Siphonobacter curvatus: one gene and its partner. Each later gene encodes a partner of the first gene's protein in a complex. Links are inferred from orthologs where the notes say so. Each region holds a gene or a part of one and is shown on either strand. Other genes may lie near its edges.

What was found. Proteins that work in one complex are often made in the same cells at the same time.
Region 2: the proteins of prmC (region 1) and prfA are in contact, whole or in part, in a crystal structure (PDB 2B3T), measured with the Escherichia coli proteins. The link is inferred for Siphonobacter curvatus from one-to-one orthologs.

The regions. Positions count from the first base shown.
Region 1 is NZ_PTRA01000001.1:105,012-110,251, forward strand. What follows is about bases 1,636-4,425. They hold prmC (peptide chain release factor N(5)-glutamine methyltransferase), read left to right. Parts: upstream 1,636-2,504; coding sequence 2,505-3,347; downstream 3,348-4,425. Other genes in these bases: C5O19_RS00410 (NUDIX hydrolase), read left to right, coding at 1,636-2,252; C5O19_RS00415 (DUF4834 domain-containing protein), read left to right, coding at 2,266-2,502; C5O19_RS00425 (AAA family ATPase), read left to right, coding at 3,474-4,425. Also shown: C5O19_RS00405 (capsule assembly Wzi family protein), read right to left, coding at 1-1,471; more of C5O19_RS00410, read left to right, coding at 1,620-1,635; more of C5O19_RS00425, read left to right, coding at 4,426-4,442; quinolinate synthase NadA, read right to left, coding at 4,532-5,240. UniProt on the Escherichia coli protein: Methylates the class 1 translation termination release factors RF1/PrfA and RF2/PrfB on the glutamine residue of the universally conserved GGQ motif, i.e. on 'Gln-235' in RF1 and on 'Gln-252' in RF2.
Region 2 is NZ_PTRA01000008.1:85,313-90,691, reverse strand. What follows is about bases 1,410-4,338. They hold prfA (peptide chain release factor 1), read left to right. Parts: upstream 1,410-2,303; coding sequence 2,304-3,374; downstream 3,375-4,338. Other genes in these bases: C5O19_RS23965 (DNA recombination protein RmuC), read left to right, coding at 3,828-4,338; C5O19_RS23970 (hypothetical protein), read left to right, coding at 3,608-3,808; C5O19_RS25885 (hypothetical protein), read left to right, coding at 2,066-2,257; C5O19_RS23980 (hypothetical protein), read right to left, coding at 1,742-2,071; C5O19_RS23985 (hypothetical protein), read right to left, coding at 1,410-1,726. Also shown: C5O19_RS23990 (S41 family peptidase), read right to left, coding at 1-1,061; more of C5O19_RS23985, read right to left, coding at 1,151-1,409; more of C5O19_RS23965, read left to right, coding at 4,339-5,090; nadD (nicotinate (nicotinamide) nucleotide adenylyltransferase), read left to right, coding at 5,187-5,379. UniProt on the Escherichia coli protein: Peptide chain release factor 1 directs the termination of translation in response to the peptide chain termination codons UAG and UAA.

The DNA.
Region 1 (5,240 bases):
CAAATGTGGACGGGTACAAGTCACCGGCATCACAAGCAAGTCGAGTCGATATAGAGAACCCTTTTAGCCAGTTTGGATGCGTGGATATAGCTAGTAATGAGGAGAATTGCGGGAGTGTACGCGGGAAGGGCAGTGAAAAAGTCCCTTTGTTGAGGCTGTAGGTGAAACGAGCCTGAAAATTTAGTTTTTCGAACAAACTTCCTTGTCCGGCTAAATGGAAAGCCGTTACGCGATTGTTTGGGAAGAAAAACTGTACGTTCGTTAGCGACCCATTCAGTAATTCTGAACGAACGGGCAGTAAAGGTGTTCCAATCGCCCGGCCATAATATGACCAACCCTGTATGTATTGAGAATGGTTGAAGTAATTATCCCCCCCCTGAAACCGGGCTGTGATATCGAAAGTTGAACCAGCCTGATTGGTAGTAGTTAGGTATTCAAAAAGGAGTTTGGTAAGCTTTACATGCCGGGAATTGGAGGGAAGCGACCAGCTAAAGCCATGCAAACCATCCAAGCCATTCAGGAACAAAAGTCCTGACAAATCTTCAAAGATATGTTGATGGTACCACAGGAAAGATTGTCCATTTCCTTTTATCGCTACGGCAAAGTCATAATTTCCTAGGTGATTACCCACGCGATTTTCGCCGTCAAAACCCGTAAAGCGGTCGTTGTTACGTTCGCTGGAAAGCTGACCTAATAAAATACCACGAATAAAATCTCCCGGATTGGTAGTCAGATGTCCGTTCACTGCGAAAGGCGATGAACGCAGATAGTCGGCATGGCCGCCCCATTGAACCATGTGATTGATTCCTACGTACACCGCCACCCGGCCCGAAGGTTTCCCGAAACGGCCATGTAATGATTTGTAATGTAGGTAAGCTCCCTGAATATACGGAACATTAAACCAGCCATGAGCCAGCGTGCCGCGTAGGGCAACGAAATTGCGAAGAAATTTCAGCGGAAGGAATCCAGCCGTACCAATTTGAATCTTAGGAATGGGCAGTGCATTACCCGACCACGCCATTGAACCTGAAGTCAGCGTAGTATCCGTAATACCAATGAATTCCCGACGACGCCCTCCCCAGAGTTCCACCTTTCCGTAACGGAGTTTCAGATAAGCTTCAGGTAATAAAAATTTTTGTTGCGTACTACTGACGAGTGCTCCTTCAACGCCCATACCCCAATCCAGCTTCCGCCGATTACGCCGGGTAGAATCTGGTAATGGCGTAGCGAAATCAACCGAAAGGCCCGCCCGAATAAGACCCGCGGGTGCGCCGAGTGGGATTAAACCATATTGATTAGCCCGGAGCCAAAAAGGCGATTGATTGGCTCCGGATACAAGTCCACTGGCCTCGGCCTGCAAGGTATAGGGTTTGGCCAGTTGACCCCAGGCGGTACTGGAAAGTAGCCCTACCAGCATGGCTAGACCGTAAGCTCCCAAAGAAAACAGTAACGTGGGCCGGCAGAAAGGCATGAATTAGCGACAAACAGGTGTGGTAACTGTACAGAAGCGGTAAAAGTAACAGTACAAACTAGGATCGTAGATGAGTTGTTTATAAATTTTACGTGAAGTCTTTTGAACCCAGCCGCTATTTTTGTGATTCATCGACTGATCGACCTTCATGAGTCAGCTTCTGGAAATCGCCAAACGGTTAAATGCTCTCGCTCAGGCGGGCTTGACGTATTCACCCAATCCCTACGATTTAGAACGTTTCGAAGAAATTCGGGAGATTAGCGTAGAATTGCTTCACACGCTGACGGATGAGCCCATCGAAAAAATTACTCCCCTGTTTGCCAGTGGTACGGGCGAGTACCCAACGCCCAAAGTAGATATTCGGGCCGTTATCTTTCGGGGAGCGGAGGAAGTACTGATGGTGCAAGAGAAAATTGACAGCCTCCGCTGGACGCTGCCGGGTGGTTGGGCCGACATAGGGTATACGCCCACGGAAGTAGCCGTGAAGGAAACGCACGAGGAAACGGGATTGGTGGTGCGGCCGGTACGTTTGCTGGCCGTACTCGACAAGCGTCAGCACCCCCATCCACCACAACCCTGGTATGTGTATAAGTTTTTCATCCGCTGTGAAACCGTTGGTGGTGAGATTACGGCCGATGGTCACGATATTGGCCAGGTACGCTGGGTGCATCGAACGGAAATACCCGAGCTTCCGTTATCAGAGGACCGGGTAACAGCCTCGCAACTCGAAATGCTGTTTAACTTTGCAACAAATCCGGACGCTCCTGTGTTGTGTGATTAAGCTTTAGAACCCTATGATATTCAAGATATTATTAGTTGTAATGGCCATTGGCTTTATTTTCCCCCGCATTGTTCGCTGGGTATTCCGTCTGTTTCTGAAAGATCAGTTTTCCCGGGTAGAGCGGGAGTTCCGCCAGGAAAAAGCACAGAATCGGCAACGCGAAGGAAAAATAAATGTTGATTATGCTCCGCCCCAGAAGGAAGGTTATAAAGGCGGCGATTATATTGATTACGAGGAAGTGAAAGAGTAAGTATGATGACTGCCCAAGTACTCTTTCGGCACATTTCCGAAACGCTTGCTAACGTATACGATGCTAATGAAGCCAAATCCATCGCGTATTTGGTGCTGGAAACGCGGTATGGGCTCAGTCGAACGGCCGTAATTCTTGATACGCCATTAGCCACGGATTTGGCTGAGGTAACGCCTCTCTTGGAACGTTTAAAAAATCAGGAACCGGTACAATACGTGCTGGGAGAAGCTGATTTTTACGGCCGTACATTCGAGGTAACTCCAGCCGTACTTATTCCCCGACCCGAAACCGAAGAATTGGTACAATGGGTACTACAGGAACTGAAAGGAACGACTATCCCTGACTTACTTGATATTGGTACCGGAAGCGGCTGCATTGCTGTTACCCTGGCTGCTGAACGCCCGGATGCCCGCGTAGCGGCTTTGGATGTTTCAGAAGAAGCGTTGACCGTTGCCCGAAACAATGCCCAGCGTCTGGGGGTAACTGTCGAATTTATTCAAAAAAATGCCCTGATTACTCAGGACCTACCGGCTCAACGATACACCGCCATTGTATCCAATCCGCCGTACGTGAAACAGGCTGAAGCCGCCATCATGCTTCCTCATGTACTCGATCACGAGCCTCATCTGGCCTTGTTTGTAGCGGACCACGATCCTCTGATTTTTTACCGGGCTATTGCTCAGTATGCCAGCACGCATTTGTTGGAAAATGGCTTTTGTGCCGTTGAAATCAATCAGGCTCTGGGGCCGGAAACGGCGGCAGAATTCAGTGAAGCGGGCTTTGCCCACGTAGAGATCCGAACGGATCTTTCAGGACGGGATCGGATGATTCTGGCCCGTAAATAATAAATGAAGATTGTCCTTCTACGGATTCCGCCCTATTTTCGATCCCTGGTTCTAGCGGACCACTCATGAACTAAAAACTGTTTTTCCGGAACTAGCGGCTAGCTCGGTTTCCGTAACATGCATATTATGGCTGATCTACAGCACGCCCGAAAAATCAAACAGATGTTTACCGAAATGAGCAAAGTCGTAGTTGGACAGGAACGGCTGCTCAATCGTTTACTGATTGGCTTATTTACGGGAGGGCATGTCTTACTGGAAGGAGTTCCGGGTCTGGCAAAAACCCTTACAATCAATACGCTGGCAAAAGTATTGGATCTGGATTTCCACCGAATTCAGTTTACGCCGGATCTGCTTCCCGCTGATTTGGTCGGAACTATGATTTTTGACCGGAAAATGGACGATTTCCGGGTACGGAAAGGACCGGTATTCGCCAATCTGATTTTGGCAGATGAGGTAAACCGGGCTCCGGCTAAGGTTCAGTCGGCCTTGCTAGAGGCCATGCAGGAAAAACAGGTAACGATTGGTGATCAGACGTTTCCACTCGATAAGCCCTTTTTCGTAATGGCGACGCAAAACCCAGTTGAGCAGGAGGGAACCTATCCCTTGCCCGAAGCTCAGGTGGACCGGTTCATGATGAAAGTCTTCGTAGATTATCTGGACAAGGCGGATGAACTGGAAGTCATGCGGCGGATGACGAATATGGAGGCCGTCTATGAAGTAAAACCGATTCTGAGTCGGGACGAAATTTTCGAGATTCGGAAGGAAATCAATCAGATTGCCATTTCTGAAACGCTCGAACACTACATCATTGAGCTGGTATTCGCTACGCGTCGTCCATTAACATACGGTCTGAAAGAAGAAGCCCGATACATCCAGTTTGGAGCTTCACCCCGGGCTAGCATCGCCTTGAACCTCGGGGCCAAAGTACTGGCGTATTTCAACGAGCGGGATTATGTATTACCCGAAGATATCAAGGAAATAGCCCCCGACGTACTGAATCACCGCGTATTGCTCAACTACGAAGCCGAAGCCGACGGCATTACCAGTCTGCAAGTAATCGATTCTATTCTACGAAGAGTCGCTATCGGACGGTAGATAAAGTTATTGGTTGATGGTTGTCAGTGGATAGTTTTTGCTAGACGTTCTACCCAACAACTATCAACCAACAACCATCAACTCGAAATCTACTTACTAATTTCTAACATCGCTTTTACAGCTTTCAATGCTTTGACCCGCGTTTCTTCCGGAACGTGGATTTCCGGCATTTCGTAGTACATGCAGTTGTACAATTTTTCAACGGTATTCATCTTCATGTACGGACATTCGGAGCAGGCACAGAAATTCTGTTCATTGGCCGGAGCCGGAATGATCAACTTATCCGGATTAGCCAGCTTCATTTTGTGCATAATTCCGGCTTCCGTTGCTACGATAAATTCTTTGTTCGGGGACGTTTGCACATACGCCAGCAGACCCGTAGTACTGCCTACGTAATCGGCTTCCATCAAAATATCTTCTTTACATTCGGGATGGGCTACCAGCAACGCATTCGGGTGTTCGGCCCGTAGTTTGGCCAATTTTTCCCGCGAAATATCAATGTGAACGATACAGGCTCCATCCCATAAAATCAGATCCCGACCCGTTTTCTTGGCTACGAAACGACCCAAGTTGGCATCAGGAGCGAAGATGATCTGGCGATCTGCGGGGATCGATTCGACGACTTTCAAGGCATTTGATGAAGTACAGATAATGTCCGTCATCGCCTTAATGTCCGCCGTGCAATTGATATAGCTCACTACGACTGCCTCCGGATGCTGAGCTTTAAATGCCGCAAAATCTTCTTTCGGAGCAGAATCGGCCAGCGAACAACCCGCATTGAAATCCGGAATGACTACC
Region 2 (5,379 bases), on another replicon or contig:
GAAACGGTGATTCGGATCTGTGAACCATCAGACAAATCGACGGGCGTCTGTACCAGCCCTTTTCCAAACGTACGACGACCTACCAGTAAAGCCCGGTCATGGTCCTGCAAGGCTCCGGCCACGATTTCGGAAGCCGAGGCTGAGTTTTCGTCAATCAGTAACACAACGGCTCCTTTTTCAAAGAGACCTTCCTTACGGGCGTAGGTTTCATCGTCGAATTGCGTACCCTTGCCGTCGGTCTTTACGATGAGCTTATTACCACCCATTAATTCGTCCACAATATCCGTAGCCCGATCTTTGAAGCCACCACCGTTGCCGCGTAAGTCCAGTACCAGCCGACTCATCCCTTGTTTCTTGAGCGAAGCCAGCTGACTGCGAAATTCATTGTAAGTCGATTCCGCAAAACGATCAATTTTGATATAACCCGTATTGCCGTCAATGAGATAGCTAGCCGAGACGGAATAGGAAGGGATCCGCCCCCGAGTTACATTAAAATTCAGTAGATTTTTTTCGCCCCGCCGCTGAATATCCAGTTTCACTGCCGAACCGCCCGGTCCCCGGAGCTTACTAAAGATTAGTTGATTATCCACTTTCTTTCCGGTCAGTGGCGTACCATCCGCCCGAATCAACCGATCCCCCGAACGCATGCCCGCCGTAGCTGCTGGTCCGCCGGGAATGGCATTGATCACAAAAACTGTATCGTTAAAAATATTGAACTCCACACCAATACCGTCAAAACCCGATTCAAGCTGGGCTTTGGCCGCCGCTACCTCTTTCTTGGGAATATAGACGCTGTGGGGGTCCAGGTGCGTCATCATCTTTTCCAGCGAATAGTCTACCAACGTGTCTGTATTTACCGAATCGACGTACGCGTTATCAATCCAGGTTAGTACTTCCCGGAACTTATTGAGGTTGCGTACCAGATCACCGGAATAGCGGGTGCGGCCCCCAAAAAAGGTCGCTCCGATCAGGATACCCCCGGCCAGCGTAGCCGCCAGTAACATCGGTAAGCGAATCATCGACGTACTGTTGCGGATGTTTTTATCAGAATGATTTTCCATGAAGGATAAGCTATAATAATGCCGTTTTGGTATCAAAAAAACGTTTCCAGCAGTAGAAACGTTTTTTCAGGTAGAGGCGATGCAAGGTCTTACAATTTACCTTTTTCCAGCGTTTTTGGGTCAATTCGGCGGACAATTTCTTTTCGGCTTAAATGAACGGCCCACAAACCCAGCAATTCCTTTTCTTTTTGCGGTTGAAGGGTAGGAAGCTGCTTTCGGTTAATTGCTGTCGTCAATTCCGGCGTCATAACCACAGGAATCGTATACAGCCATTCGCTGCCATCGCCAATTTTCTGGATGTTATTTTCCTGCGGCAATTGTTTTTCGGCATTGTACCGATATGCCGCGAAGACTTCTTTCGTCTTGGCATCAAAGCGAGGCTGATTCCACTGAGCAACCGGTACAAATTCAATACGGGCTCCATACGCCTGAGCGAGCGAATCCACCAAAGCTTTGGTCGATAAAGCCCGGATGGGTTGACGATCAATAACCCGGCCTATGGCATCCCCCTGCTCAGTAGCCAAGGTAGAAACCTGAGCACTGGTCACGTGCTTAATCTTCTGATTTTGTATTTCCTGCTGCATTTTAGCAGTATCCAGGCGTTTGAATTCGCAGGACGTAACCAGGAGCGTACTTACCACAAGTACACTTGCTACTCGTTTCATAATCGGTGTGCTTCGTTAACGGGCAGCCAGCTGGGGAAATTTCTTTGAAAGAGCCGGCGTGGAAAAAGAGGTAAAGTCGGGGCCTTCGTTCGGGGCCGGAGTAAGCACTCGAAGATATGAAGGAGGAGCAAAGACGCGATCCGCCCGTAAGAAGGGTAAATTGATGAATTCGCTCAGCTTGTCAAATTGTCGACGACCCCAAGGTGTATTAAAAGCGGTGATCCGTACGTCTGGACTCACCTTCAAAATGACGTTTGCTCGCCGTACCCGCACCACCTGCCCATTGATGACGACTTTTCGGGTTTTTCCGAACAAAGGAATATCGATGGCCCAAGCAGAATGCACGCTCAGTACCAGCAAACAAAAAACTCCTATGCTTTTGAAGAATTTCACGCAGTAAATGTAAGAAGTTCTCAAAAAGAATTAAAAATCAGCAGTACTTATCTTACTCAACGCGAAGCCTTTGCTTTAGGTTCTGTGGTTGGTACATCTTATTATAGTTATCTTTGTGGAAAATTTGTCCTTGTTTAAAAGCAACGTTTTCCGTCAGTAGGGAAAACCTATTCATAGTATCCTTATGCTTGAGCAATTAGAAGCCATACGCGAACGCTTCCACGAAGTATCCCAGCAGATCGTTCAGCCCGAAGTGGCCAGCGATGTGAAACGATATAAAACCCTGAGTAAAGAGTACAAAGACCTGGAAAAAATCGTCAAAAAATACGAAGAGTACCAATTGCTGTTGGGACAAATTGCCTCGGCTAAAGAAGTACTGACGACGGAAAAAGACGAAGAGTTTCGGGAAATGGCTAAGATGGAACTCGACGAACTCGAGCCCAATCAGGAAGTACTCGAACAGGAGCTGAAAGAACTACTGATTCCGAAAGATCCCAACGACAGCCGGAACATCATCCTCGAAGTTCGCGGGGGTACGGGTGGCGACGAAGCGGCCATTTTTGCCGGTGATATATTCCGGATGTACCAACGTTTTGCCCAGAATCAGGGCTGGCAGTTCCAGATTATGGACCAAACCGAAGGTAGCTCGGGTGGTTTCAAGGAAATCATCGTTTCGGTACAGGGGGAAGACGTATACGGAAAACTTAAATTCGAATCGGGCGTACACCGCGTGCAACGCGTACCTGCCACCGAAACGCAGGGCCGTATTCACACGTCAGCCGCATCGGTAGCGGTACTGCCCGAAGCGGAAGAAGTGGACGTACAGATCAACATGAACGACATTCGGAAGGATACCTTCTGTTCGTCGGGTGCCGGTGGACAGTCCGTAAACACCACGTATTCAGCCGTTCGGGTCACGCACTTGCCCACGGGTCTGGTCGTACAATGCCAGGACGAACGTTCGCAGATCAAGAACTTTGAGAAAGCCATGACGGTACTGCGTTCACGGCTTTACGAAATGGAACTGGCTAAACAACAGGCTGAGATTTCGGGTGCCCGTAAAAGCATGGTAGGCTCCGGTGACCGTTCCGATAAAATCCGGACATACAATTATCCACAATCCCGCGTGACGGATCACCGTATCGGCTATACCGTGCATAACCTTCCTTCGGTGATGGATGGAGACATTGGCGATTTTATCGAACAGCTTCGGATCGCTGAAAACGCTGAACGTTTGAAAGAAGGAGCCGTTTAGATTTTTAGTTGCTGGTTGTAAGTTGATCGGTATCTAGGGTTTGAAAAGTTTTGAGGGTTTAAAGTTTGAGTTTTTGTGAACTGATTGATAGGGGTTTAAGGTTTCATACGTTTGGAATGGGTGGGTTACTATCAAACTTCAAATGAATTCGAACCTTAAACCTAACTCAAGGTTAGCCTTGAAGTGCGATCAAACCTTAGGCCCATCAAACATTAAATGTGAAGCGTAAAGTCATGAAAATTACAATTGATATACCCGAAGATCAGGCTGTTTTTATGAAGCAGTTACTCGATCGTTTGCCTTTTACTACGATTACAGAAATCGTTGAAGATCGCCAGCCAGCGACTCCAACGGAGTTGGTTAAGGCGTTCCCTTTATTACAGCAGGAAGCAGATGTTCGGGTGTCGAACATCCTGAAACCCCATTTGAATTAAGTTTTTAATCGGCTGATTCTTGAGCGATTTCCTCTTTCTTTTTCTCGGGCTGGTGATTGGAGCCGTGGCCGCGTGGCTGGTTGCCAAAGGGCAGAGTAGTTCGCAGGTACGGGTGGCGGAAGCTTCGCTGAAAACCGTCCGTGACGAGAACGCTCAGCTCCGAACGGCTCTGGAAAAAGAACGCGGTGGTACGCTGGATCTGAACCGTCAGCTGGCGGCTCTGGAAGCCGATTACCGCAATTTGGAAGATAAACTTCACTTCCAACAGGAAGAACTCTCCGCCCAATTTCGGCTCTTGGCCAACGACTTGCTCGAAGAAAAATCGCGTCGCTTTACGGAGCAGAATCAGGTCAATCTACATCAGATTCTTCATCCACTGGGCGAGAAGATTCAGGCATTCGAACGCAAGATTGAAGAAAGCTACAAGGAAGAACTGCGGGATAAGGTCAGTTTGCTCGCCGAAGTACGCAAACTACACGACTTAAGCCAGCGGCTCAGTCAGGATGCCGATAACCTCGCCAAAGCCCTCAAGGGCGATACGAAACAGCAGGGGAATTGGGGCGAAGTGATTCTGGAAAAAGTACTGGAACGTTCGGGTCTGGTGAAAGGGAAAGAATACCTGACGCAGGTACTGACCCAAAATGTGGATAACAGCATCATCCGGCCCGATGTAGTCATCTGTTTACCCGACAACAAGCATCTGATCGTGGATGCCAAAGTTTCACTGGTAGCCTACGAACGCTGCATTGGCTGCGACGACGAAACCGAGCGGCATAAGTACCTCTCGGCTCACCTGACTTCTGTCCGCAGCCACATCCGGATTCTGTCTGAGAAACGTTACGAAACGGCTCAGGGCCTGATTTCTCCCGATTTTGTCTTGCTCTTTATGCCGATTGAGCCAGCGTTTAGTCTGGCCATTCAGTCGGATAACGAGCTGTTTAACTTTGCCTGGGAACGGCGGATCGTACTGGTCAGCCCTACCACCTTACTGGCTACCTTGCGTACGGTATCGAGTCTCTGGAAATTCGAAAAGCAGAGTAAGAATTCACTGGAAATTGCCCGCTTGAGCGGCGAACTGTACGACAAATTTGAAGGCTTTATTCGCGACTTACAAAAAGTAGGTGATACGCTGAAATCGTCGCAATCCGCTTACGACGAGGCCGTCAAGAAACTCCATGAAGGCAAGGGCAATCTGATTCGTACAGCCGAAAAAATCCGCACACTCGGAGCCCGGGCCACCAAGGAGTTACCGAAATCGTGGCTGGATCAGGCGGAAGAGTAAGTATTTAGTTGGTAGTTGTTTGTTAATAGTTGTTGGTAATTTGCTCAGTAACAATCAACGAACAACCAACAACGATCCCCTAAAACTAATAACAACATGAACATTGGTCTCTTTTTCGGTTCGTTTAATCCCATTCATATCGGCCATTTGATTGTAGCAAACGTTATGGCTGAGACGACCGATCTGGATCAGGTTTGGTTTGTGGTTTCTCCCCAGAATCCTTTCAAAAAGAATAAGCAACTGCTACACGAGGAAGATCGCTACAAACTGGTTTCGCTGGCCATCCAGA